Haloactinospora alba: one gene and its partner. The protein of the gene in region 1 interacts with the protein of each later gene in a pairwise test. Links are inferred from orthologs where the notes say so. Each region holds a gene or a part of one and is shown in the gene's direction. Other genes may lie near its edges. The genes, in order: def and FHX37_RS18945.

What was found.
Region 2: the proteins of def (region 1) and FHX37_RS18945 interact in binary tests that used the Escherichia coli proteins (3 or more experiments, as listed by UniProt). The link is inferred for Haloactinospora alba from one-to-one orthologs.

What each region holds. Positions count from the first base shown.
Region 1 is NZ_VFQC01000001.1:1,661,729-1,678,024, forward strand. The notes cover bases 6,816-9,539. They hold def (peptide deformylase), read left to right. Parts: upstream 6,816-7,705; coding sequence 7,706-8,374; downstream 8,375-9,539. Other genes in these bases: FHX37_RS07495 (SMI1/KNR4 family protein), read left to right, coding at 6,871-7,302; FHX37_RS07505 (DUF3592 domain-containing protein), read left to right, coding at 8,484-8,948; FHX37_RS07510 (alpha/beta fold hydrolase), read right to left, coding at 9,126-9,539. In the rest of the region: FHX37_RS07460 (NmrA family NAD(P)-binding protein), read right to left, coding at 1-278; FHX37_RS07465 (AraC family transcriptional regulator), read left to right, coding at 361-1,311; FHX37_RS07470 (extracellular solute-binding protein), read left to right, coding at 1,848-3,128; FHX37_RS07475 (carbohydrate ABC transporter permease), read left to right, coding at 3,257-4,138; FHX37_RS07480 (sugar ABC transporter permease), read left to right, coding at 4,243-4,971; FHX37_RS22745 (hypothetical protein), read right to left, coding at 5,000-5,161; FHX37_RS07485 (hypothetical protein), read left to right, coding at 5,160-5,342; FHX37_RS07490 (hypothetical protein), read right to left, coding at 5,371-6,342; more of FHX37_RS07510, read right to left, coding at 9,540-10,040; FHX37_RS07515 (hypothetical protein), read left to right, coding at 10,346-10,837; FHX37_RS07520 (VOC family protein), read left to right, coding at 10,889-11,278; FHX37_RS07525 (hypothetical protein), read left to right, coding at 11,509-11,772; FHX37_RS07530 (VOC family protein), read right to left, coding at 12,050-12,694; FHX37_RS07535 (zinc-binding dehydrogenase), read left to right, coding at 13,001-13,984; redox-sensitive transcriptional activator SoxR, read right to left, coding at 14,118-14,615; FHX37_RS07545 (class I SAM-dependent DNA methyltransferase), read left to right, coding at 14,812-15,504; and 2 more genes. UniProt on the Escherichia coli protein: Removes the formyl group from the N-terminal Met of newly synthesized proteins. Requires at least a dipeptide for an efficient rate of reaction. N-terminal L-methionine is a prerequisite for activity but the enzyme has broad specificity at other positions.
Region 2 is NZ_VFQC01000002.1:279,262-290,312, reverse strand. What follows is about bases 2,680-5,678. They hold FHX37_RS18945 (aspartate-semialdehyde dehydrogenase), read left to right. Parts: upstream 2,680-3,649; coding sequence 3,650-4,708; downstream 4,709-5,678. Other genes in these bases: FHX37_RS18940 (MFS transporter), read right to left, coding at 4,833-5,678; FHX37_RS18950 (aspartate kinase), read left to right, coding at 2,680-3,653. Also shown: FHX37_RS18970 (MerR family transcriptional regulator), read left to right, coding at 1-184; FHX37_RS18965 (YbaB/EbfC family nucleoid-associated protein), read left to right, coding at 317-676; FHX37_RS18960 (DUF6882 domain-containing protein), read right to left, coding at 736-1,449; recombination mediator RecR, read left to right, coding at 1,610-2,209; more of FHX37_RS18950, read left to right, coding at 2,382-2,679; more of FHX37_RS18940, read right to left, coding at 5,679-6,041; FHX37_RS18935 (LysR family transcriptional regulator), read left to right, coding at 6,216-7,145; FHX37_RS18930 (transposase), read left to right, coding at 7,323-7,610; FHX37_RS18925 (IS3 family transposase), read left to right, coding at 7,616-8,506; FHX37_RS18920 (protein-L-isoaspartate O-methyltransferase family protein), read left to right, coding at 8,702-9,805; FHX37_RS18915 (DUF397 domain-containing protein), read right to left, coding at 10,081-10,272; FHX37_RS18910 (helix-turn-helix domain-containing protein), read right to left, coding at 10,283-11,051.

The sequences.
Region 1 (16,296 bases):
CGCGTGACGCCGCAGCTTACCGCGAGTTCGGCGAAGGCACCCACTGTCTTCGCAGCCCCCGGGAACGCGGCGTCTGGGTGGTAGGCCACGTACGCCGCCCCCACACCCTGCAGGGCTGGCTCCCAGGTGGCCTGGTCGCGCCAGTCGAAAGGCGGGGTAGTGCTGCGCGAGCCGACCCGTACGGGCACTCCTCGCGCGGTGAGGCGTTCGACTACCCGCCGCCCCGTCTTGCCCGTCCCGGCCAGAACCAGTGTCTTCCTGCCATCCGTCGTCGTCATGACCCCCATTTCATACCGTCGCCGGCTAGACGCGGAATGGTTGAGAGGCTTGGGGGCGTGCTCGAGCGTCTAACCTGTCTGTGTGGATGCGTTGTCCGGTCTCCTCGCTGGCCCGCGGGCCAGGGGTGCCTTCATGTTGCGCTCGATCCTGAGCCCGCCGTGGTCGGTGCGGGTCCAGGACGAAGCCCAACTGAGCATCGTGGCGCTGACCCTGGGCACAGCCTGGGTGATTCCCGAAGCAGGAGAACCGCTGCGCCTGCGGCCCGGAGGCGTGGCGATCATGCGCGGTCCGGCCCCGTTCACCTTTGCCGACTCGCCCTCGACGCCGGTCCGGGTGGTCGTTCATCCCGGCCCCCGCCGCACAGCGAGGACCGGCGAATACCTGCGGGATGTCATCGACCTGGGCCCGCGCACCTGGGGCAACGACACCGCAGACGATGCCGCGGTGATGCTGATCGGCAAATACCAGATGACCGGCGAGATCAGCCGCAGGCTCCTTCGCGTCCTCCCGTCCGTGTTGGTCCTCCCCCGTGGGCCGCAGGGTGCCGCTGGGCTCATCGAGCTGCTCGCCGAGGAAATCGCCCGTGAGGAGCCGGGTCAGCAGGCCGTCCTGGACCGGCTACTGGACCTGCTGCTCGTGACCACCCTCCGGTCATGGTTCGCACACTCACCCGCTCAAGCGCCGACCGGGTACCGCGCCTTGTCCGATCCCGTGGTCGGCCCGGCGCTACGTGACCTCCACAGCGACCCCGCCCGTCCTTGGACCGTGGCCACGCTGGCTTCCCGTGTGGGGATCTCTCGGGCAGCACTGGCGCGCCGTTTCACCGACCTGGTCGGTCAGCCGCCCATGGCCTACCTCACGGATTGGCGCCTGGACCTGGCAGCCGACCTGCTCGATGAGCCAGAGGTCACGATTGACTCTGCGGCCCGACAGGTCGGCTACTCCAGCGCATCCGCGCTTAGCACCGCATTCAAACGGGACCGTGGGATCAGTCCCCGACAGTTCCGAGCGAGATCGGACTCGAAGAAGTGAGTGTCCGATTGCCCATCCCTCATCGAGACGGGTTCGGGAGGTCGAGACGTGTGGTCATGTCCAGGCGGGAGCGTCCGTAGGGGTTGATGTCGGACCAGGACATCAACCTGCAGTCCAGCATCGCTGGCACGAGCCATTCCCTCACTCCGCCACTGCGGATCACGGGCGTCGAAGACGGCGTTGGCCAGCCTGTTGACGGCCGCGCGAAGGTTGCGCGGGCGGTCAAGCTTTGGCGCACGTGCCGATGTTGGTGCCTGGGGCGAACAGGAACGCTACCGCGCCGTGATTCGCCCCTCGGGTCAGCTTCGGGAACTCAGGAGACCCGGTGGGTGCGGCCGCGCGTCGCGTTACTTCTCGTTTTTGTTTTTAACGAGAAGCACTAACTGGTTTCGCTCCCCAGTGTGTTTGTACGAACACAAAATGTATTTGTAGTGATGGGTTCCTCTTTGTGCAAATTCTTGCTAGTTTTTGCGCAATCCTTGCGTTTCGTGGCGAGGAGGAGAGGCAGTACCACCTGGCCCAGGAGGGGACCCCCCATGCGACGCACGTGTTTCGGAGCGGTGAGCGCCACTCTGCTCCTGCTCGCTTCCGGCTGTGGCAGCGGTGGAGAACAGCAGGAGACCGCTGACCCCCAGGAGGTCAGCGGCGAGATCACTTTTTGGGACACCTCGGATGCCACGAACGAGGCTCCGGTGTTCGAGGAACTCGTCGAGGAGTTCAACGACACCTACCCCCAGGTGACCGTGAACTACGAGAACGTACCTTTCGACGACGCCCAGGACAATTTCAAAACAGCAGCGCAATCAGGTGAGGGTGCGCCCGACGTCATGCGTGTGGATGTCGCGTGGGTACCGGAGATGGCCTCGTTGGGCTATCTGGCCCCGTTGGACGGGACACGTGCTCTCCAGGAGAGCGAGGACTTCCTGGAGACACCGCTGTCAAGCACACGACACAAGGGACAAACCTATGCTGTCCCGCAGGTCACGGACTCACTGGGGCTGTTGTACAACAAGGACCTGTTGGAGGAGGCCGGAGTCGACAGCCCTCCCGAAACCATGGAGGAGCTCCGTGAAGCCGGTCTGACGGTCGCCGAGGAGACCGACGCCGACGGTTTCTACGTCAACGCCTCGGATGGTTTCTACCTTCTCCCGCACTACTACGCGCACGGCGGGGATCTACTCGACACCCGGGAGAAACGGATCACCGTCAACAGCGACACGGGTGTGGCCGCCGTCGAGGAGGTGCTGGACCTCATCGACTCGGGCGCAGCCGCGGAGCCGGCGCTGACGGACACCTACGCCACCATGCAGACCGCCTTCAAGGAGGGTGAGGTCGCCATGATCTTCAACGGCCCCTGGGCTATGGAGGACATACGTGCGGGGTCAGCGTTTTCCGAGGACCTGGACAACATGGGGGTAGCGCCCGTTCCGGCGGGACCGGAAGGCCAGGGCGGGCCCACCGGTGGTCACGACTATGCCGTTTACGCCGGATCCGAACAGTTGGACGCCTCCTACCTGTTCACCCGGTTCATGGCCTCAGAGGAGAGCCAGGCCAGAATCGCTGCCGAACTTGGGCTGCTTCCCACGCGTTCTTCGGTGTACGAGCGTGACAGCGTCGCCGGTAATCACACCGTCTCCGCGTTCACCCCTGTCGTTGAGGACGCCCAACCCGGTGTGTGGATACCGCAGAGCGGCACGTTGTTCGAACCGTTCGAGACAGAGATCCCGGCCGCGGTATCCGGTGAGACCACCCCCGAGCAGGCCCTCGACGCCATTGCCGACAGATACTCCTCCTCCCTTCCGGAGGAATGGGAATAACAACCATGGCTACGTTGCGCTCGGAAAACAGCAGGAGCCACGTTCCCCTTCCCCCCGGAGGCCGTTACCGCAACGGAAGCGGTGGGCGGGTTCGTGATTTCCTCTCTTCCCATTTCTACGCCTGGACGATGGCGGCTCCCGTCGTCATCGTCATGGCGGTACTCATCGGATACCCGCTGGCACGAGGGTTTTACCTGTCCCTGACGAACGCCACCGAAGCCAACGTCGCTCGAGACATCGGTATGAACGACATACCGGCAAGCTATGACTTCGTCGGTGCGGACAACTACCTGGCCATCCTCACGGGAGAGGTGGGCGACTTCTGGCCTCGCCTGGCATGGACAGTTGTCTGGACCGTGGTGTGCGTCGTTGCGCACTACGGCCTGGGAATGGCTCTGGCGATTCTGCTCAACCGGCCGATTCGCGGGCGGACGGCGTACCGGGTTCTGATGGTCCTCCCCTGGGCCGTGCCCCCGTTCGTGAGCGCTTTCATATGGCGCTATCTCTACAACCATGAATACGGGGTCATCAACGCGGCGCTGGAAAACGTGGGGCTCGCTCCGGTCGCGTGGCTGAACGACCCGACGGTCGCGAAACTCTCGGTGATCGTCGTCAACGTGTGGCTCGGCGTACCGTTCATGATGCTCGCGCTTTTGGGAGGTCTGCAGTCGATCCCCCGGGAGTACTATGAGGCGGCCCGCGTGGACGGGGCCTCATCGCTGCAGCGGTTCTTCCACATCACTCTTCCCGGACTACGGCCGGTGAGCGCTCCAGTGGTGCTGTTGGGAACGATATGGACGTTCAACCAGTTTCCCGTTATCTACCTGGTCACCGGGGGTGGTCCGGGTGACAGCACCGAGCTTCTCGTCACCTACGCCTTCCGAATGGCGTTCCAGGGGATCAGGGACTATGGAGGATCGGCGGCGTACGGAATCCTGATACTCGCGCTCCTGATGGTGATGGCATTCGTTTACCAGCGTTCATTGTGGCGAGGAGGACAAGCATGGTGAGCGCTGTTACGCGTCACCTCTCGGCAGGTGCCGCTCGGCACGCTGTTCTTGTCGGAGCAAGCGCAGTTTCGGTTTTTCCGGTCGTCTGGATACTTCTGACCTCGTTGAAACCGCGGGGGGCGTGGCAGACCGCCGAGGTCGAGCTGTTCTACTCGCCGAACCTGGAAAACTACACTCAGGTTCTCACTTCCAGTTCTTTTCTGTTGTGGTTTTCCAACTCCGTCGTGGTGGCCGGCGGAACGACACTGGTCGCTGTGTTCGTCGCCGCGACGACCGGATACGCGCTGAGTCGTTTCAGGTTCCCCGGGATGCGGCCGCTTCTGTGGTCCCTTCTCATCACCCAGATGTTCCCGGTTGCCATACTGATCGTTCCGATATACAACGTTCTCGCCGGAATGGGGTTGATCAACAACCACGCGGGTCTCATCCTCACGTATCTCACCATAGCGATACCGTTCTGCGCGTGGATGTTGCGTGGCTACATGGACAGCATTCCCGTGGAGATTGATGAGGCAGGGCGCATGGACGGACTGAGCCCATGGGGAACATTCTTCAGACTGATCCTCCCGCTGTCCCGTCCGGGAGTCGCCGTCGTGGCGTTCTACGCCTTCATCACAGCGTGGGGAGAGGTCGCTTATGCGACAGCGTTCATGACATCCGAGAGTAACTACACCCTTGCGGTGGGGTTGGGGCAGTTCGTGGGGCAGCAGAAGGCCGAGTGGGGGATGCTGAGTGCCGCTTCGGTCCTCATCGCCGCCCCCGCGACTGTCGTGTTCCTCCTGGTGCAGCGTCACCTGGTGAGTGGGCTGACGGCAGGAGGGACGAAATCGTGAGGTTCACACAGGGGCGCGCTCCCCGCGGTCACCACCAACGCACATCACTGGCAGCCGGCAGGGCGCCGACCTCTGTCTCCGTGTGGGAGTTCAGTTCCGTCCGCAGCTGGTTCCATGCGGCTTTCGCCGTGTTGTCCGTTCCCGTGCAGTCTCCCCGCTGTTCGCAAGCGACGCGTTGGGACAGGGACATGACATCCGAGAGTAACTACACCCTTGCGGTGGGGTTGGGGCAGTTCGTGGGGCAGCAGAAGGCCGAGTGGGGGATGCTGAGTGCCGCTTCGGTCCTCATCGCCGCCCCCGCGACTGTCGTGTTCCTCCTGGTGCAGCGTCACCTGGTGAGTGGGCTGACGGCAGGAGGGACGAAATCGTGAGGTTCACACAGGGGCGCGCTCCCCGCGGTCACCACCAACGCACATCACTGGCAGCCGGCAGGGCGCCGACCTCTGTCTCCGTGTGGGAGTTCAGTTCCGTCCGCAGCTGGTTCCATGCGGCTTTCGCCGTGTTGTCCGTTCCCGTGCAGTCTCCCCGCTGTTCGCAAGCGACGCGTTGGGACAGGGAACCGGCGAAGCGCAGTGGGCCCTTGCCGTGCTGTGCTCCCCACGAACTGACAGCAGCCCACTGCTGCGCCTGGACACCGTCCGTGCGATAGATCTGGGGAACGGCACTGACGGTGGGGGCGGCACCGGAAGAGACGTGGTACATGTCCGAGAGATCCCAGCCGTTGCTGCACGACACCGATGAGGACCCGTAGGTGGGGCATCCGCTGGCGGCGTTGGCGGCGTACAGCTGTCGGTCGGTGCGCTGGGTGAAGCCCTTCACCCAGGCGCGGGCCCACGAGGGCGAGGACCAGTCGGGTTCGGCGTCCCACCCTCCGATCACAGTGACAGCCGCGTTGTCGGCGGCGTTGGCGGCGTCGTCGACCAGGGCCGCCCACTCGCCTCCGGCTTTCGAACCGGCGGGAGCACCGTCTTCCTTGTTGTTGACGGCCAGGGCGAGACGGGCGGTCGCTCCGTTGGTGCGGCATTCGGTGAAGCCTGCGCTCCACGCCTCGGCGATGGCCACGGCGCGCTGGGTAGGGACGCGGCCGGTTGGGCTGTCGGACCGGGTCCCGGCAGGACGCAACTGCTGGTCCTTCTCCTGGGTGCCGAGGAAGAGGAAACGTGGTCCGTCGCGTCCCTTACCGCCCGCGGCGCATCCCGCTTTCCTGGCACGCGTCGTGTCCGCCTGGGAGCTGTCGGCCTCGAACTGCACGTAGTGGCTGACCGTGAAACCGGGATAGTCCGCTGCGTGTGACGCTGTTGCGGTGGTGGTTAGTGCGAACGCGCTCACGGCTGTGACCAGTAGTTTCGGTGCATGGTGTTTGCGGGACATGCGTCCTCCCCCGGTTCGTGTACACGCTCCTTCCATTGCGCCGGAGATGCTCCTCAACAGCCCAGTAACCAGGAAACTGGGCGATTCCGTCCCATGTATGGGCGAAACGCCAACAAACGGCTTCCTGGTGAAGGAGACGCGGCCGGGCCGGGATGGCGGCAGTTCCCCGTTCCCCGGATGCCACGGGAACAGCGGTACCTGGCATGGAGTCGGAGGAGGGGAGGCGTAGAGCGGGACCGGTGCGGTGGTCGCCTCGCGGCGCGTGGCACAACGTGGTTCCATCGGCCACCTGCCGGCCCACACCGGGTGGGCGCTCAAGCACGGTATTCCACGAAGGCTAATGAGTGGAGCCCGGGGACACTTAGTACCGCACCGGCCCGCACCCCTGCCCAACAGGGACGAAGGGTTTCGTATTCCATCCCTCGTAGAGTCGGTCGGACCCGACGGGATGCGAAAGGTACAGCGCTATCCGGCGGGAGGGAACGGGCTGGTTTCCCGTAATACCTTTCGAGCTGTGATGATTCACCTGTGTGGCGTGAACTGATTGGTGAACTGTATCCGGAGGGGCAGCTGCCCGCCCCGGCGGATGAGGCGATGATCGCCGAGGTGGAACGGGAGCTGGGGCTCCCGCTGCCTTTCGAACTCGCCTCGCTGCTGGGGGAGACCGACGGAGTGCGCAACCACTATGGTGACGCCGTCGTATGGTCGGCTGAGCGGCTGGTTGAGGACAACCTCGCGATCAGGTCAGAACCCGACTATCTGCAGCTGTACGCTCCCTTCGACGAGATGATCTTCTTCGGTGACAGTGACATGGGGCCGCAATTTGCCTATGTGCACACGGATTACGGTCCGGGGATCGTGGTGTGGGACCACGAGACCGACCGGAGACAGTTGGTCGTCGCGTCGCTGCGGGATTACCTGATCCGGTGCTTCACCCAGGGGAACGCGTGGTTCACGTGACCGGTTCCGTACCCCGGTCGGAGGAGGATCCGGCTCGGGCGGTTGAGGCCCGGCGTTGCCGGCGCCAGCCACCACTCCGGGAGGTGAGCCGTGAGGTTCGTGCCCGCCAGTCGCCCACGGGGCGGATGGCGGTGCCTCGCCGTGACCTGTTCGTGGCCCGCGGGACGGGGCCACGTCGGGCTCGACCCCGCCAGCGACGGGACCGAGCCGGGGGCCGGGCCTGCAGCGCGCACCCGTACCGCGGTCTTCGTCCGTCCGGGCGCCGACACGTTACGTCCCCCGGGGCACTACTGAGCCGCGGCACGGTAAGTGGCGGTGTGACCTGGGGTTTGTGCTATTTTGCGGTGATCGTCGCGTGTTTGACGGTCAACAGGAGCTTCGACGTCGGAAAGGCCAGTCACCCATGTCCGAGCAGACCACAACCGGCGGTAGCGGCGATGCGGGGGTCCGGGTCCAGGGTTCCCCTGTTGACACGTATCCGGACTACGCTCCTGAAGCCGAGCGGGGGCGTGTGCTGCGGGTCACGGTGGCTGGGGAGGACGTACTGCATCAGCGCGGTGCGGACGTGACGCGTGAGCAGTTCGCTACGTCGGAACTCTCCCAGCTCATCGACGACATGTTCCGCACGATGTATGTCGCCGAAGGTGTCGGTTTGGCGGCCAGCCAGGTTGCCGTGGACATGCGGGTGTTCGTCTATGACTGCCCGGACGACGAGGGAGTGCGCCACGTAGGGCACGTGGTCAACCCCGTGCTGGACGAGCGTGACCCCGAGCAAAACCCTCTCGTGGTGGACAACGAGGGGTGCCTGTCGGTTCCCGGTCCCCATGCTGAGCTCCCCCGTGCCGAGACGGCGGTCGTGCGCGGTTACGACAGGGAGGGGGAACCGCTGGTGATCGAGGGCACTGGTTACTTCGCTCGCTGCTTGCAGCACGAAACGGATCACACCTACGGCCGTCTCTATGTCGACCGGCTGACGAAACGGGACCGCAAGAAGGTGCTGAAGCAGATGGAGGAAATGGCCCCCGAGGTGTTCGCGCAACGGGAGGCAAACGCCGCCAACATGCTCCAGTAGGCGTTCGGGGATTCCCCCGTCATTCCGCAGTGCCTGTGTGGGCAGGGAACTGGTCCATCCGTCGCCACGTCGGAGACTGTGTTTCGATCCCCTGCCCGAGTGAGGAATGATGGCGAAGCTGCGAGCAACCCGAAAGCGTCTCAGCCCCCAGGCCAGTGTGCTGGGGGTCGGACTGATCGTTCTTCTCGTGGGGTGCGTCGCCCTGTTCGTCGGTATGACCGACTACACCGACCACACCGAACGCGTCGAGGCGACCGTGGAAGAGCGTGATGTCGACATCGAGCGTGACTCCGACGGGGACCGGGTCGGGAAGGACATCACCGTGTACGTCGACTACACGGTGGAGCAGGAATCCTACCGGGACATGCAGCTGTACGGGTTGGGCACGGACGACTACCACGAGGGGGAGAGCCTCACCGTGGCCTACGCTCCGGACGAGCCCGAGCATGTCGTGACCCCCCGGAGCACGGAACCGGGGGCCTATGACCTCGCCTGGTACGCCGGCCTCGTCGTCGTGGTGGTGGGCGTTGTCATCACCGCGGTCGGCGGGGTCATGATGAGATTGCGCAAGTAGGAGGAGCACCGGTCCGTGGCCCGTGCTCCCCACCGCGGGTTCTCGGCGCCGCCTGCGGGGCTGGTCGGTAGTTGGCTCCGCAGGCGGCGGGGTCCAACCTCGCCTACCTTGTTGTTCCGTGCCGCCCGTTTCCCGAGGTCGACGGTCTGACCGGCCGCACTGTTGCCAGCGAGCCCGTCACGCCTTCTGTTTCCCGTCCGTTGCCGGGGGTGTTGCGTCCAGGTGGGTGGCGGCGAGTTCGGAGAGGACGGAGGAGACGCGGTTGGGAACCTCCATCGGAGTCATGTGCCCGACGTTGGGGATCTCCACCACCTCACGGCAGTCGGGCAGCATCCCGGCCATGCGGTGGGCGTGGGGGAGAGGGGTGAGCTTGTCCGCGGTGCCCGTCAGGACGATGGTGGGCATGTCCAGTGCCTGCACCCCGGTATCGAGGTTGAGTTCACTCATGACGCCGCCCCACGCTGCCCGGGAGGTTGTCGGGCAGGAGTGTACGAGCCGTGCGCAGACGTCGACCGCGGTCGGGCTGGCCTCAGGGGTCATGGTCATGTAGCGCAGAGCGGCGCGGCTCAGGGGGGTGACGGGGCCCAGCGGTAGGGGGGCGCCCAGGACAAGGCGGTGGCCGAGACCGCCGATTTTGGGCCAGCGGTGGGAGCCGGGGAGAACACGGGCCCGTTCGGTAAGGTCGGCGCTTCCGGTGCTGGCCAGGAGGACGGCGGCGGCTCGTTCCCGTAGCTGGGTGCGCTGTGCTGCTGCCATGATGGTCATGCCACCCATGCTGTGTCCGCCGATGACGGCTTTCGTTCCGGAGGGGACCGTGGCCTGCAGCACGGCGCAGAGGTCGTCGGCCAGAGCGGTGGTGCTGTATCCCGAGCGTGGGGGCAGGTCGCTGCGTCCGTGACCGCGCTGGTCGTAGAGAACGACGCGTAGGTGGGAGGAGAGCGCCTGCGTCACGGGGGCCCAGAAGGGAACGGCACATGTCCAGCCGTGGCTGAGTACGAGGGTGGGAGCGTTGTCGGGCCCGTGCACCTCGACGTGCAGGCGGGTGCCGTCGGCTGACGTGACCGACGTTTCGTGGTGGTTGGTTGTTGGCATGGCGGTTCCTCCGGAGCTACTGATGAGTTCAGTCGTGCTGCCCGAGAGTAAATCATGACAATAACCATTGGAAGATTTGTGTCACACTGATCGCCGGGTAGCACCAGGACGCGACGCGGTGTCTCCCCGCTCGCGGTTGTGCTCCCGACACGTCCCAGCCCGTTGCGTGGGATCGTCGGGAACACCGGCTATAGGCTGGGCGCGGCCGGGCGACGGCGTTCCCGGCCTGTGCCGTTGACGCGTGAGGCAGTGAGAGGTCCGTGATCCCGATGGACGACCATGTAACGTCTGTTTCCGACATACTCATGGTGGTTCCGTTGTACTTGCCTGTCGGTGAGCGTCGACAGGGACGGATCAGTTCCACCACCCTCGATCCCGGCGCGAGCACACCCAGCAAGGTCGTGGTCGACGTCGGTTCCACACCCGAGGGGCCCGACCACGGGCCTGACGTCGAGATCGCAACCCGGCTGTGGCAGCGGGACACAGCTCCCGGTCAGCGGGACGTCCGGGGACTGTGCGGCGAACGTGACCTCATGGAGCGACGTATGCGCGACCCGCTCAGCGCCCAGTCGTTCTCCCTGCCCGAGGACGCGGCATGGTCGGAGGAGACCATGACCCTCGACGACCTCCCGCACTCTGCCACCGTTCTCACGACGCGACAGTCATGGGTGGCGGTGGTCGTGCTTGCGGAGGGGTTCCTCGTGCGGGTGTTCGTTCCCGCACCGGGGCCGGGCCCCAGGGAACTGCGCCGGGTCGCCGCCGCGCAGGAACTCGAACCGGTGCGCGGCCGCGGCTGACACCCCGCGTCGCCGTGTGCGAGCACCGGGCGGCCGCATAGCCTCGTTCCCATGGTGAACGTTCTCAGCAGCAGAATCATCCTGCGCCCCACGAACCTCGAACGCAGCCGGTCCTTCTACCGTGATGTACTGGGGTTGGCCATCTACCGGGAGTTCGGCTCCGGTCCGCAGCGGGGCACCGTTTTCTTCCTCGGCGGCGGGCTGCTCGAACTGTCGGGGCACTCCGAGCAGCGTCCCGAACCCGCGGCCACCCAGCTGTGGATCCAGGTTCCCGACGCGGCAGCGGCCCAGGAGGAACTGGCGGAGCGTGGCGCCACGATCGTTCGCGAGCCGCGGCAGGAACCGTGGGGGTTGATAGAGATGCACCTGCATGATCCCGACGGTCTCCTGCTGTACGTCGTCGAGGTTCCCGAGGACCACCCCATCCGGTATCGGCCCTGAAGCCGGTTCGACGAGCGGTCCGGGCAACTGGTTTCTGCGCGCCGCGCGCGGCGGTTATCACCCGCCGTCCCGGACACACGTATGAGGCTGGGCCAGGCCCAAACCACTTCCTGCAGCGCTGCGCCTGTGTCATTGACCAGTGCAGCCGTCTGGCCGGGTTCGGGCGCTCACCTCGGTGGGGGATGGCCTGACGGCTGGTCCGCGGGCGGGGCGAGGTACCCGACAACGTCGTGGGGCACGTGGTCTCCCCGATCGGGGCCGCGGCCTCCGAGGTAGCGTTCTACGACTGGCAGGGCCGCTCGGCCAAGCGCAACCACTCCGAGATCCAAGCCGGGCCACCGGTTCCGCGCTCGGTGGCCGACGTCGACGAGATCACGCTGTGGCTGATCGAGAACGTGTGCGCCGAGGAGCGCTCCTTCGATCATGTCCGCGACCGGACGCTCAAGCACTGCCGGTCCGAGCGCATCGAGCGGGGCGGTCTGAGGAGCAGATGATGGCCCGGGTGGCCGAGTGCATCGGGACCGAGGTACCGGAGCGGATGAACACGCTGGCCGCGCAGACCGACGACGACCCTGAACAGGGGCCGGCCGGCCAGGAGGATACCGGGGTCGTCGCCCGGATCAAGGACGCGCCGGGCAGCGTCAGCCCCAACACGCTGCTGGATGAGACGGCCAAGATGGTGTCGGCCCGGGCCTGTAGCGCTCGCCGAAAACGGGCGGGTGCCGTGGTCGGCATCGCCGGTGGTCTCGACGGCGGCGGTGCCGACGGGGGTCAGTCCCGCCCCAGCTCGGTGCAGATACAGGCGTGGTTGCCGTCTGGGTCGGCCAGCACGACGAAGGCGGGGGCATGGCCGTCGTCGACGACGCGTCCCCCCGCGGCGACCGCTGCGGCGATCCGCCGGTCGGCGACGTCCGGAGGGAGCGTGACGTCGAGGTGGAAGCGCTGCCGGTCGGGTGCGGTCGAGTCGGTGGTCTGAAACCACAGCGGCGGGAGTCCTCCGGCCGGGTCGACGACATCGCCGCCCGCCTCGGCACCGCCGAGGACGGCTGCCCAGAACGACAGCACCGTGTCCGAGGCAGGCGTGTCCAGGGCCAGTTCCAGCACCTGGAGCTGCTCAGGGCGCGGGACCAGCCCCTGGTCGGATGCGAGCGCGCTGATCCGCTCGGCCAAGCGGATCTCCCGTTCGGTCACTGCTCCGACCTCGTGGCTGTGCACCGTGAACTGGACGTGCCCCGCACGCAGATCGACGTCGGGACTATGGTCGGCCGCGCCGGCGAGTCGGCCCACGGCGGCGACGAACTCGGCCCCCGCTCCGAACGAGCCGGTCTCGAACCGCGCACGCAGCGCCCCCAGCAACCACCGCCAATCGGCCAGATCGACCTGCCGGTCCCCAAGGCGAGTGGTCTGTCGCACCATGGCCCGAGGATAGGCCACGGCTCCCAGGCCAACAAGCACCCATAGTCACAACCTAGTGCACTTCACGTCCCTGGACAGCCCATTGCCTCTTTCCGGCGTGCTTGGGTCGGGCCCCTGAGTTGGGGCAGCACCAGGTCCAAACCACTGCCTGCGGGTTCGAGCGCTCACCTCGGTGAGAGTGATGGCCCGATGGCTGATCCGGGTGGTGTCCCCTCACCGAGCGAGCGCATTGACCTTAACTCTGGTTGAGGTTATAGCTTCGGCGGAAGACGGGGCGTTCGGAACAGGAACGAAGGAGGAGCAGGTATGCGGGCGGTCCAGGTGACACGGTTCGGTGGCCCGGAGGTATTGGTGACAACCGAGCAACCGGACCCGGTGGCCGGGGTGGGGCAGGTGGTGGTGGACGTGTCCGCGACTGAGGTCCTGTTCCTCGACACACAGCTCCGCAGCGGGGCGTTTCGCGAACATTTCGCTGTGCAGCCTCCGTACGTTCCTGGTACCGGGGTGGCTGGCACGGTGAGTTCGGTCGGCAGGGACGTGGATCCCGGTTGGATCGGGCGGCGGGTCGTCGCCGGTACCGCCAGAGAGGGTGAGTACGCCGGCGGGGGATGCGCGGAGCGGGCCGCAGCACCAATCAGTGAGGTGTTCGAGGTGCCGGAGGGCCTTGACCTGTCGGGGGCCTTGGCGGGTCTGCACGACGGTCTGATGGCCTTGAGTCTGGCGGAGAAGGCCGCCCTTCAGCCGGGAGAGCGGGTACTGGTGAACGCAGCGGGTGGCAGTCTCGGGGTCTGGCTGGTTCCGCTGGCGCGCGCGGCCGGCGCCCGGGTCATCGCCGCTGCCCGCGGGGAGCGGAAGCTGCGGCAGGCTCGTCAGCTGGGTGCGGATGTGGCGGTCGACTACTCCGAATCTGGCTGGACCGAGCTGGTGGGTGAGGCAACCGACGGTTCGGGGGTGGATGTGGTGTTCGACGGTGCAGGTGGTCAGATGGGTCGGTCCGCCTTCGCCGCCACCGCCGACGGCGGACGGTTCTTTTCCTACGGTGCGGCAACCGGTGGTGTGGCCGTTATCGATCCGGGCGAGGCCGAGCGCCGTCAGGTCACCGTGGTGGGTGTCGAGGACGAGATAACCCCACAGGACTGGGCGCGGCTGGCTAAACAAGCGCTGTCCGAACTGGCGGAAGGACGGATAAAGCCGGTCATCGGGCAAACCCTGCCACTGGAACGTGCCGCCGACGCGCACGCCGCGATCGCCGCCCGCAACGTTGCCGGAAAGACGGTGCTCCTCGCCTGATACCGCGCGGCCTGACCACACGCGCCAAGCTCGACCGGCCGCGCCGCGCGATCACGTTCTCGCTGGGCCGTCCGAACCGTTGCCCTGCCAAAGAACGCACAACAACAGGCCATGGAGAACGCGGAACACTCGGTCACTGGTCGCTGCAGGTCTCGGTCTCCGACTCCGGGCGGGCGCACTCGTTCATCAGGCGACGTGGGCCCGGCCCTTCCTGAGCGAGTTCGTCGTGGGGGTTGGACAGCACGCACGACTCCAAGGAGAGACAGCCGCAGCCGATACAGTCGGTGAGATCGTCGCGGAGGCGTTCCAGCTGCTCGATACGAGCGTCGAGGTCCTCGCGCCATCCCGCGGAGAGGCGGGCCCAGTCCTCTCGGGTGGGTGTGCGCTCCTCGGGGAGTTCGGCCAGCGCAGCGCGGATGCGTTCCAGCGGGATCCCGACGCGCTGCGATACTCGGATGAAGGCGATGCGGCGCAGCGTGTCGCGTCGGAAGCGGCGCTGGTTGCCCGCTGTGCGGCGGCTGCGGATGAGACCGCGCCGTTCGTAGAAATGCAACGCGGATACCGCAACGCCGCTACGTTCCGCTACCTGGCCTACGGTGAGTTCCTTGGCGTTCCAGACGGCATGTACCACGTCAGTCTCCCAACGATCCCGCTAACTAACGGCGAGACTACCCAACGCGTGGCGTGTGACGGTTCCGCAGCTGGGGAGGCGTTTCCCCTTCCTCTCGGGTGGCGAGTGCCCCGCCGGGGCCCAGGGGGCTGGATACAGTCGGACAGGGTCGGCCTCGAGGCTCGGGGGCGGTGGCGCTGGCTGCGGTGCTTCCCGCGTGCGGTCTCTCGGCTGCTGGCCCGTACCGGAAGACCGGAGCGAACGCGACGGCGGCGAGCACCGCACGGAGGAGACGTTGGACCAGCAACGGAGCAGGTGGGACGAGATCACTGGTGGCGACCACGGGGCACGCTATGCCGCGCGTTTCGCCGACCTGGCGGAGTCGGGGGCGGACGTGCACGGGGAGGCGCGCTTCTGCGCCGCACGTCTCGCTCCCGGCTCCCGGGTTCTGGACGCGGGTTGTGGCACCGGCAGGGTCGCGGCCAAGCTTGTTGACGAGGGCCACACGTGTGTCGGTGTGGACTCTGACGCCTCCATGCTCGCTGAGGCGCGCCGGGCCCGCCCGGATATCGACTGGTATGAGGCTGACCTGGTCAACGTCACCGGTCTGGACGTGGGGGCGTTCGACATGGTGATTGCGGCCGGCAATGTGGTTCCTCTCCTGGCCGAGGGTACGGAGTCCACCGTGATCACCGGGCTCGCCGAACTGCTTCGGCCCGGGGGAGTACTGGTGTCCGGTTTCGGGTTGGACACGCAGCACTTGCCGCTTTCCTTCGCCCCGACCACGTTGGACGAGTACGACACGTGGTGCTCCCGGGCAGGGCTGGTGCTGCGGCAACGGTTCGCCACCTGGGACGCGGACCCCTACGAGGGAGGCGGGTACGCGGTGAGTGTGCACACCCGGCCGTAGCCTCGGCCGGGTGTGTTCGGTCGGCGGGCTGCTCGTCGGTGCGGAAGCCGGAACGTAGAGGGACGAGACCTCCCCGGGGCAGGATTCCTCCCCTGCACACGTGTGGCGGTGGTTGCGGCACTGAGTGCATGAGCAGCAGAAACGCACACCGCAGCGAGCTGGGGGAGTTCCTCAAAGCCCGACGCGCCGAGTCGGGACCGGCAGGCGGGTCTGCCCGAGACCGGAGCGGTGCGGCGGGTTCCGGGCTTGCGTCGCGAGGAGGTGGCCCACCACGTCGCCCGTCGGAAGATGGCGTTGCACCACCCCGTCGCGGGCGATCCCAGCCTCGACTGGGACGCCCTGTCCCGCATCGCCGCCCCGGAACAGCAGCTCATCGCCCGAAGCGCCGCCCTCGGCACACCCACCCACGACGCAGCTGGCTAACTGTCCCGAGCACGCTGCTCGGTGGACGCCTGTCACCGTATGGCCGAGATGTGTGTTCTGCTTCCCGTGGTGAAGCGGCAGAGACTACCCTGAATTCAGGGTTAACTGAATTCAGGATTTTGTGTATTCTATTGGTATGCTGACGCTCGCCACAGACATTGACGCTCTGGCCCGGTTCGGTCGTGCGCTGGCGGACCCGATCCGCTGTCGTATTCTCCTGGCGCTGCGGGAGAACCCGGCACACCCGGCCGACCTGGCCCGGACATTGGATATAAGCCGCACGCGGTTGTCCAACCATCTCGCCTGCCTGCGGGACTGTGGGCTGGTGGTCGCCGTTCCGGTGGGGCGGCGGGTGCGTTACGAACTGGC
Region 2 (11,051 bases), on another replicon or contig:
CACCATCGTCCACCTGCTGCCGTGTATGCGGGACCGGGAACAGGGTCTTCCGGCTCCGGACCTGGTGGGCAACCTGGAGGCCGAACGGGACCGCATCGACGGGATGATGGACCGGCTGGTGACCTCGCGCCGTCTCCTGGACGAGTTGATCACCGAGAGCTCCGCTCATCCGGACAGCGCGTGAGCCGGTAAACCGGGGTGCCGCGCCGGCCCGGGTTCTGCGGGCGCGGATGGCCGCCGATCCTTGGGGAGAGCGGCTAGGCTCGCGGGTACCGATACGCAGCAAGGAGATGCGCAAGTGAATCCAGACAACGGCATGGACATGCAGGCGCTGCTGCAACAGGCACAGCAGATGCAGCAGCAGCTCATGGAAGCCCAGCAGCAGCTCGACGACACCACGGTGGAGGGCACCGCCGGCGGTGGGCTGGTGAAGGTCACGGTCAACGGCCGCGGGACGGTGAACGACATCACGATCGATCCCGCCGCTGTGGACACGAGCGAGGCGAGCGAGACCGCCCAGAACATCTCGGACCTGGTGCTCGCGGCGATCCGCGACGCCGAGTCCTCGGTGGAGGAACTGCAGCAGGAGAAGATGGGCCCCCTGGCAGAGGGGCTCGGCGGGGGAGGAATGCCGGGTATGCCCGGCGGCGGTATGCCCGGCCTCTCCGGGACCTGACCGCTTCCCCGTCCGCGCGACCGAGGGCGGGTCGGCCGCCCCCGCCCGTCGGTGCGGGCTCATCCCGGTGTGTTCTGCGCGGAGATGTCGGAGATCCGTCCGTTCGGGTCGAAGGTGGTGCGTACCGTGCAGTCGGGACGGCTGGCGTAGCGGGTGCCGTCGTTGGCCGCCGCCACGTCGAAACCGTGCCGGCGGAGGTAGCCGTCCACGGTGGCGCTGTGGTTGTGCGGGAAGACCTCGGTCCCCTGCATGAGCCGACGCGGGAGGGTCGCCAGGTCGAAGGCGGGGCGCGGCAGGGCATCGTCGATGACCAGCATGGCGTAGTGGGCCCCGGTGTCGGTGGGAACGGTGGCGTAGCCGTAGCCGTACAGCATCCCGGTGACGGCGAGGAGCAGCCGTTCGGCGGCCGTTCCGGCGTCGGCGAACTCGGTCAGCTCCAGTCGCGGGGTGGCGAGTTCGGGTATCCCCTTCTCACCGAAGTCGTACAGTATGCGTGCGGCCGAGAGGCGGGACGAACCGGGCGGGTGCATGTGCTCGTTGGCCCAGGCCCACACCCAGCTTCCATCGGTGCCCAGCGTTCCCAGGGGCGCGACCCGCACGGTGGTTCCGCCCTGGCGGAACAGCCCCTCCTCGACGTCGACGCTCCAGTCGGCGGGCGGATGGTGGGCGTTGTACAGCTCGAGCTGCTCCAGCGTCCACGCCGCGTACATCGCGCCGAAGTACTCCAGGTGCGCGCTGAACCACTGGCGCGGTTCGGGAGAGGGGACGTTCACGTCGGTGTCCTTTCGCCTGATGTCGGTGGTGCCGGGTTTGCTCGGACGCCGCCCGGTCCCGGGCCGTTCCCGGACACGTGCCCGCGCGGGCGCGGTGGCGGCACCGCGCGACGGGTTGGGCTACGGTGGTAGGCAAGCTGGTGACGCGTGTAGGTGGGCGATGTACGAGGGTGCGGTTCAGAATCTGGTGGACGAGCTCGGGCGGCTTCCCGGGGTCGGGCCGAAAAGCGCGCAGCGTATCGCGTTCCACCTGTTGTCGGCCGAGGAGGCCGACGTGAAACGGCTCGCCAACGCCCTTGTGGAGATCAAGGAGCGGGTGCGGTTCTGCTCCGTGTGCGGCAACGTCTCCGAGGAGTCCGAGTGCGCGATCTGCCGGGACGAGCGCCGGGACGGTTCGGTCATCTGCGTGGTGGAGGAGTCCAAGGACGTCGTCGCGATCGAACGGACGCGTGAATTCCGCGGCAGGTACCATGTACTCGGCGGTTCGATCAGTCCGATCGAGGGCGTTGGCCCGGATGACCTGCGGGTCAAGGAGCTGATGTCGCGGCTGTCCGACGGGGAGGTCACCGAGCTGATCCTCGCCACCGACCCCAACCTGGAGGGCGAGGCCACCGCCACCTACATCGCCCGAACCGTCAAACCCATGGGGGTGAAAGTCACTCGGCCGGCCAGTGGCCTGCCCGTGGGCGGGGACCTCGAGTACGCGGACGAGGTGACGCTGGGCCGGGCGTTCGAGGGACGCCGCAGCGTGGAGTTCTAGGCGGCACCGCAGCAAGCGGGCACGGCCGCCGTCCGGGCGTCTTCGCCGTAGCGCCACCGTCACCCCGCCGCCCGATTCGCGGTGGTTTCGGCAGGTGGGAAGGCGTCCGGGTGTACCCGACGGCTACACTTCAGTTGATTATCGTGATCCCAAATATCCAGGAGCGTCGACCGTGGCTTTGATCGTGCAGAAGTACGGTGGGTCTTCCGTCGCTGACGCGGAGGCCATCAAGCGGGTAGCCCAGCGGATCGTCGCCCAGAAAAAAGCGGGATATGACGTGGTCGTCGTGGTCTCGGCCATGGGCGACACCACCGACGAGCTTTTCGACCTCGCCGAGCAGGTCTCGCCCCTGCCCCCCGGGCGCGAGATGGACATGCTGGTCACGGCGGGTGAGCGCATGTCCATGGCCCTGGTAGCGATGGCGATCGGGAACCTCGGCTACGAGGCACTGTCCTTCACCGGTTCACAGGCCGGTGTCATCACGACATCGGCGCACGGCAACGCCAAGATCATCGATGTCACCCCGGGACGGATCCAGGACGCTCTCAGCGAGGGCTCGATCTGCATCGTCGCCGGATTCCAGGGCGTCTCCCAGGACAACAAGGACATCACCACGTTGGGCCGCGGCGGTTCCGACACCACCGCCGTCGCGCTCGCGGCGGCGCTGGACGCCGACGCGTGCGAGATCTACAGCGACGTCGACGGGGTGTTCACCTCGGACCCGCGGATCGTGCCGTCCGCCCGCCGTATCCCGCGCATCTCCTACGAGGAGATGCTGGAACTGGCGGCCAGCGGCTCCAAGATCCTGCACCTGCGCTGTGTCGAGTACGCGCGGCGGTACAACGTCCCGATCCACGTCCGTTCGTCGTTCAGTCAGAAACCCGGTACCTGGGTCGTTTCGGAAGTTGAGGAAACCGAAGGCATGGAACAACCGATCATCTCCGGTGTCGCGCACGACCGGAGCGAGGCCAAGGTCACCGTCGTGGGTGTGCCGGACAAGGTCGGTGAGGCCGCGGCCCTGTTCAACGCGCTCGCCGAGGCCGGTATCAACATCGACATGATCGTGCAGAACGTGTCGGCGGCCTCCACCGCACGCACCGACATCTCGTTCACGGTGCCCTCGGACTACGGCCAGACCGCGCTGGCGGCGCTGAAGAAGGTGCAGCCGGAGGTCGGGTTCGACTCGCTGCGCTACGACGACCAGATCGGCAAGGTCTCCCTGGTCGGTGCCGGAATGCGGTCGTATCCCGGCGTCACCTCCCGGTTCTTCGACGCCGTCGCCAGTTCCGGGACCAACATCGAGATGATCTCCACCTCGGAGATCCGCATCTCCGTCGTCGTGGAACAGGACCAGGTCGACGCGGCCGTCGCCGCCGCGCATTCGGAGTTCCGGCTCGACGCTGACCAGGTCGAGGCTGTTGTTTATGGAGGTACCGGCCGATGAGCACCCGACTCCCCACCCTCGCCGTCGTCGGCGCGACCGGCGCTGTCGGCTCCGTCATGCTCGACATCCTCTCCACCCGGGAGAACGTGTGGGGCGAGATCCGGCTCGTGGCCTCGCCGCGTTCCGCCGGTAAGCGCCTCACCGTCCGCGGGGAGGAGGTCGAGGTCCAGCCGCTGTCCCCGGAGGTGTTCGACGGGGTCGACGTGGCGATGTTCGACGTTCCCGACGAGGTGTCCAAGGAGTGGGCGCCGGTCGCGGTCGAGCGCGGCGCGGTGGCGGTGGACAACTCCGGCGCCTACCGGATGGATGCCGGAGTCCCGCTGGTGGTCCCGGAGGTCAACGCCGCCCAGACGCGCGACCGCCCCAAGGGCATCGTCAGCAACCCGAACTGCACCACCCTGTCCATGATCGTCGCGCTGGGCGCGCTGCACGGTGCCTACGGGCTGACCGATCTCGTGGTGGCTTCCTACCAGGCGGCCTCGGGCTCCGGCCAGGAGGGCATCGACACGCTGCACGACCAGACCGAGAAGGTCGCCACCGACCGCACGCTGGGCAGCCGCGCCGGTGATGTGCGCGCCGCGGTGGGTGATCTGGGTCCGTACCCCGCGCCGCTGGCGCTGAACGTCGTGCCGTGGGCGGGCTCGCTCAAGGAGGACGGCCACTCCTCCGAGGAGATGAAGGTCCGCAACGAGTCCCGCAAGATCCTGGGGCACAGCGAGCTGCGCGTGTCGGCGACCTGCGTGCGGGTTCCGGTGGTGACGACGCACTCGCTGGCGGTGCACGCCACCTTCGACCGGGAGGTGCGGGCCGGGGAGGCCCGTGAGCTGCTCGCCTCCGCCCCCGGCGTGGTGGTGCAGGACGACCCGGCCGGCAGCGAGTTCCCCACGCCGATCGACGTCGTGGGAACCGACCCCACGTGGGTGGGGCGCATCCGCCGTTCGGTGGACGACCCCCGCTCGCTCGACCTGTTCCTGTGCGGCGACAACCTGCGCAAGGGCGCCGCGCTGAACACCGCCCAGATCGCCGAGGTGATCGCCGGCGAGTTCACCGGGTGACGGTTCTCCGGAAGCGGTGAGAAGCCGCCGGTGGTCCGGTGCGGACGGTGGTGTCCGCACCGGACCACGTTCGTCGGCAGGGGCGGAGATCCCGTGGTGACCGTTCCGCCGGCCCCACGTACCTCTACACCCCGCCGGGCCGGGGTTCCGAGGAGCGTTGCCCCTGGTGTTGCGGCTCCGGGCGGGAACCGGCACGTGACGGCCGCGGCCCGCGGTTCGTGTGGACGATCGCGGCGCCGGTGAGCGGCACGAGTGCCGCCGCGGCGATGCTGATCCAGGAGACCGCCGCGGCCAGGGGGATCCAGATGGTCAGGAGGCCGACCGCGACCGCCGGTCCGCCGGCGCCGGCGTAGAAGGCGAGGTACAGCGCGGAGTTGATCGCCGCGCGTTTGCCCGCCGGCGCGGCCGCGTCGATGACGGCCGCGGCGCCGCCGTACGCCAGCCCGTGCCCCGTCCCGGCCGCCACGGCCGCGATCACGGTGACGGGAACCGAGCCGACACCGGTGAACGCCAGGATGGCGAGGCTGACCGTGAGAGCGCCGAGCCCGGCGAGCTGCGTGTTGCGCGTGCCGTAGCGGGCCACGAGGAGTTGGGACAGCACGGAACAGGCCAGTACGGCGCCGAGGATCCCGCCGATGGCCGCCAGGTTGCTGATCTGGGCGCCCCGGCTGAGCACCGACGGGATGACCGCCAGGAACAGGCCGGCGACGGTCCAGGCGAGGAAGCCGGTGGCCGCGGCGGCGGTGAACAGCAGCCGCATGCCGGCCGGTATGTGCGGTCGCGTGGGCCTCCAGCGACGCGAGCGCGCGGTGGGCGCCGGCAGGGCGGACACGAGACGCCACCCGGCCGCGAGCAGAGCCAGGTGCACCAGGTACGGCAGCACCTGCGGCGCAGGCGCGTACTGTGCCAGGAGGCCGGCGGCGACCGGTCCCGCGGCGGTTCCGGCCACGAACGCCATGCTGGCCAGTACCGACCCCCGCCCCCGGTTCCCTCCGGCAGCGTGCTCCGTGATCAACGCGGTCGCCGCCCCCGTGGCCGCACCCAGCGCCAGCCCCTGCGCGGCGCGGCCGGCCAGCAGCCATGCCGGCCCCTGGGCGAGTGCGAAGCAACCCGAGGCGAGAGCGGCCACCACCACACTGACCCGCAGTACCGCCCGGGGCCCGAACGAGTCCGAGGCCGGGCCGAACAGCAGCAGTATGGGCGCGCTGACCAGCACGAACATCGCGTAGACCAGGGTCATCGTCAGGTCACTGAACCCGAAAGCGTGCTGGTACTCCGGATACAGCGGACTGGGCAGGTACGCCCCGGCCGTGAGCACCACCAACAGGTACACAGCCGTGTACACCTCGCGCGTGTGACCACGGGGCCGGCGCGTGGACCGGCGGCTGTGGGGAGCAGCGGCGTAGCCTTCGTCAGAGAACCTTTTGAGTAGCACACCCCCAGCGTGGAGCTCATCAAACCTGAAGAGAAGCAAACGTTCATGCACGAAACCGTGCAAAATGGTTGCATGATCGATCCGAAGCTCCGCGTGCTGCAGATGGTGCACCACCACGGCACGGTCACCGCCGCGGCGGAGGCGCTGCACTACACGCCCTCCGCGGTCTCCCACCAGTTGCGCCAGTTGGCGGCCGAACTCGGCGTCGAGCTGATGACCCAGTCCGGCCGGGGCATCCGGCTGACCGCCGCGGCGGCCACCGTGCTCCGCCACGCCGACGCGCTGTACGCCCAGGCCGAACGCGCTCACGCCGAGCTGGCGGCCGCCACGGACGAACCCGGCGGCTCCTTCACGCTGTGCGGCTTCTCCACGGCCGCCACGCACCTACTGCCCCCGGCCGCGGCGACCCTGCGGGACCACTACCCGCACCTGTCCGTGCGGGTCATCGAAGCCGAGCCCGCCCGCTGCTTCGACCTGCTGCTGGCCGGCGACGCCGACCTCGCGCTGCTGATCGCCACCGCCGACACCCCGCCCACCTCGGACACCCGCTTCGAGCAGCACCCTCTCCTGGACGACCCCCTCGACCTGGTCGTGCCCAGCCAGCACCCCCTGACCGCCCGTTCCACGGTCACCCTCGCCGACGCCGCCAACGAGCCGTGGATCCTGGGAAGCCCCGGAAGCACCTACCACCACCTGGTGCGCACGGCCTGCGCGGCCGCCGGGTTCACCCCCGACATCGCCCACTACGCCGACGAGTGGGACACCGGTACCGCCCTGGTCGCCCACGACTTCGGCATCATCCTCGTGCCCCGGCTCGCCCGGCTCCACGAGAGCTGGCCCGTCGCGCGCATCCCCCTGCACGGCGACCCCGCGCCCGTCCGCCGCATCATCGCCGCCACCCGCCTCGGCAGCCGCGAGCACCCGGTTGTCACGGCCGCCCTGAACACCATCACCACCACCGCCACCGCACTGGACCCCTCACCCCGGCACCCCGGGGATTAGGTGTACTGACCACAGAGGTTGAGTACAGCCCGGACTGGGCTTGACAACAAGAGAGGGCCTCCGACATAGGTGTGAATCGACCAAGACCAACACCTGACGTAGGTCAGGGAGTGGGGTGCCTCGTGTTTTCCGGACAGAGTGCCAATACGATGGTTCTGAAAGGAAACGAGGGAAGCATTGGGCAAGGCAAACGCATATTCGCCGGAGTTCCGTGATGAAGCGGTGAAACATGTCATCGAGAGCCAACGCTCTATCAACCGGGTTGCCAACGAGCTCGGGATCAGCTCGGAAACACTACGGAACTGGGTGCGCAAATACAGGAAAGAAACTCCCGACGATGCACCGTCACTGGATACGACCGAGCGGGCCCGGCTGCGTGAACTGGAACGACTCAACCGCGAGAAGGACATGGAGATCGCTTTTTTGAAAAAAGCGGCCGCGTACTTCGCGAAGGATCGTCCGTAAGCGACATATACGAGTTCATCGAGACGATGCGGTTCGATGAACACGCGGAGTACGCTTTCCCCGTTGATTTCATGTGTGCATGCGTGAACGTCTCCCGGTCGGGTTACTACGAATGGCGGTCCCGGCCCGAATCCGCCACGTCTCAGCGCCGCCAACAGTTGCGGCTACTGATCCGCACCGCCGTAGACCACGCCGACGGCACCTACGGCCACCGGCGGATCCGCGCCCAGCTGCAACGCTGGGGCGTTGCGGTGGGAGTGGAGCTGGTGCGTCTGTTGATGGGCGAGATGGGGCTGCATCCCTGCCAACCCCGCCCCCGGCGCAGCTCGCTGACCACACCAGCGGATACCGGTGCGATCCCCGACCTCGTGGGCCGCGACTTCACCGCACCCATGCCCAGTGTGAAACTCGTCGGGGATATCACCTATATCCCGACATGGAGCGGGTGGGTGTATCTGGCCACCGTCATTGATTGCTGCACGAAAGAAGTCGTTGGTTATGCGATGGATGACAACTACCGGACTCCGCTGATCATCCGGGCTGTCGCTCATGCGACACGCAAGGGAAAGGTTCGTGCGGGGGCGGTGTTCCATTCGGATCGGGGGAGTAATTACACGTCCCGGGAGTTCGGTGATTACCTTGCTTCGGTCGGGATGACACGGTCGGTGGGGCGAACCGGGATTTGTTTCGACAACGCGATGGCGGAATCATTTTTCGGGGTGTTGAAGAATGAGCGTGTGAACCAGATGGTGTATCCCACGCGAGAACGAGCACGACGGGACATTACACGATACATCGAGCACTGGTATAATCACAGGCGTCTTCATTCCGCACTGGGATACAACACTCCATCAGAGATCTATGCGGAACATGAGAAACAGCGCCTAGCTGCGTAAAATCACCGGCTCACTCCCTGTCCGGAATCAGCAAGGCCCCTCAATCACTACCGGTTGGCCGCTTCCGGCCACGGGGTGTTGCCCGTTCCGCGCGCGGGGTACGGAGCGAGTGAACGGTCCCCGAGGCGTGGAGGATCAGTATGGATACCCGTGGCGGTCCGGATGGGTGAACAGACCCCAGCCGGACCGGAACGGTTGGCCGAACTCACCGACGACGACGCGTGGAAGCAGGCACTACGGGACGTGCCGCGACACATGTTCACCCCCGAGACCGCGCTGGCGTTCCCACCGATGGAATGGCTGGACCGAAGTGTGGATCCGGATGCCTGGTGGGCGGCGGTTTATCGGAACACCTCACTGATTACCCAGATCGATGACGGCGCGACCGAGTTAACGCGAGACTCAGCCACCCGCAAGGTGTGGGCGTGGTCGAGTTCACTGTCCGAACCTGGTGCGGTGCTGGCCTTTCTCGATCTCCTCGACCCTTATCCCGGCGACCGGGTGCTGGAGGTCGGCACCGGAAGCGGATGGACGGCAGGGCTCCTGTCGGCACGGCTCGGCAGTGACAACGTGACCTCTGTCGAGGTTGACGAACAGCTCGCCAAGACTGCCGCTGCCAACCTCGCCGAATCCGGTTTCGAACCCCACCTCAGGATTGGTGACGGGGCGCAGGGATGCGCCGAACAAGCACCGTTTGACCGGGTCCATGTCACCTGTGGTGTGGCGAGCATTCCCTACCCCTGGGTGGAACAGATGCGGCCGGGTGGAGTGCTCGTGGCGCCGTGGATGCATGGCGCGCGCGAAGGGTTCCGAGTGCGCCTGGTCAGCGTGGGCGATGCTGCCGTGGGACGAGTCTGTGGCGGAGCGTCCTACATGATGTTGCGGTCCCAACGTGCCCCCCTGTCACCGATCGAGGGCGATAAACGCAACGCGGCGACGCGTGTCGATCCCCGGCGGATCGATCAGGCGAACTCGGGATTCTCCCTGGCGCTGGCGGGATTGCTGCCCGGCGTCTCGATCAAGGGAGGAGTTATCAACCGCACCGATGACACGTTCCGCATGTCACTACGCGAGCTCCACAGTGACTCGCACGCGATAGTGATTCAACCCGCCTCGGGCGGAGAAGCCGAGGTTTCGCAGACCGGTTCACGCAACCTGTGGGACGAGTTGGAAGCGGCCTATCTGACATGGGTGGGCTGGGGTGGCCCGGACCAGGACCGGTTCGGACTCACCGTTGATGCCACTGGACAACACGTGTGGCTGGATTCTCCCGACAACCGGATAACGGAGGTGCAGTAATGGCCAAACACCGCCAGGAACCCGCGCCGTGCCCCGTGTGCGGCGGGAGCGGAGAAATAAGTTCCGGTCACGATGGTTCCAAGGGGCAAAGTTCGGAAACCACCCGGTGCGACGCTTGTAACGGCAAAGGAACTCAGCCGTAGAACGGCAGCAGCAAAGGATCCGCACAGACGAATCGCTAGCCTTTATCCTCCCAATGAGCTATCCTACTCTTGGGATTATCGAGTTTAAGAAGCCCCCGGCTGGCCACGGCCGGGGGCTTCTTAGGCTATGGATCAAAGGGGTTGATCTTCCTTGATCGCAGAGACCAAGGCCGCCCACTCAGAGGAGTTGAACTGAATAGAACCTAGTTCCCGGTTCTGTGTATCGCGCACAGCCGAAATACCAAGAACATCAGCAACCTCAACACAGTTTTGAGATTTGGCCTGACTGTACGTGGACTTGCGGAACAGCTCATCTGGGATCATCGAGTTTGTCCTAACCAATCATCTTGTGGAGGCGTTCGACAGTGCCTTCTGGGGACAACGCGGATATACGCACATGACCGAATATGTGACGGTAGCGTGCTACCTCCGCGTACTCTTCGAGGTACAGCCCACTAGTATCAGTTTCCAGATAGACCACTGACGGATCGATAGTGTTGGGGAAATTCATGATGACGAACGACCCCGCCATGCCTGGATTAAGGGTAGTGTGCGGCACCATCTGAATCGTAGTGTGGTCCGGCCGCTCGGCCGTTTCGATCAGGTGCTCGACTTGTCGGCGCTGTACATCTGGGTACTCCGAGAGGGCCAACAGGGCACCCTCTCCGAAGACGGCCCATAGCTCAGGTGGGTCTTGACCCAGGATGACCCGCTGTCGTTCGATGCGTGCATCGACGGTGCGTTGAATGTCTTCCGGATCGCGCACGAGTGACGCTTTGGCGATGATCTCGGTGTACTCCGGGACCTGCAACAGGCCAGGGATGACCAACGGTTCCCAGTTGCTGATGACTGACGCTTCGGTCTCGAAGCCGATGAAGCGTCCATGGAGAACGTCGCGATAGCGGGTCCACCAGCCGCGTTCACGAGACTGGCGACATAGAGTCAGGATCGCTTCACGTTCCTGAGTTTCGGTCACGCTGTAGGCGTCCAGCATCGCTTTGATCTCGTTGACCTGCGGACGCTTCTTCTCGCCAGACTCGATGTTGCTGATCGTGGTACGTGAGATCTCTGTCTCCGTAGCGGCGTCGTCCAGCGTCATGCGG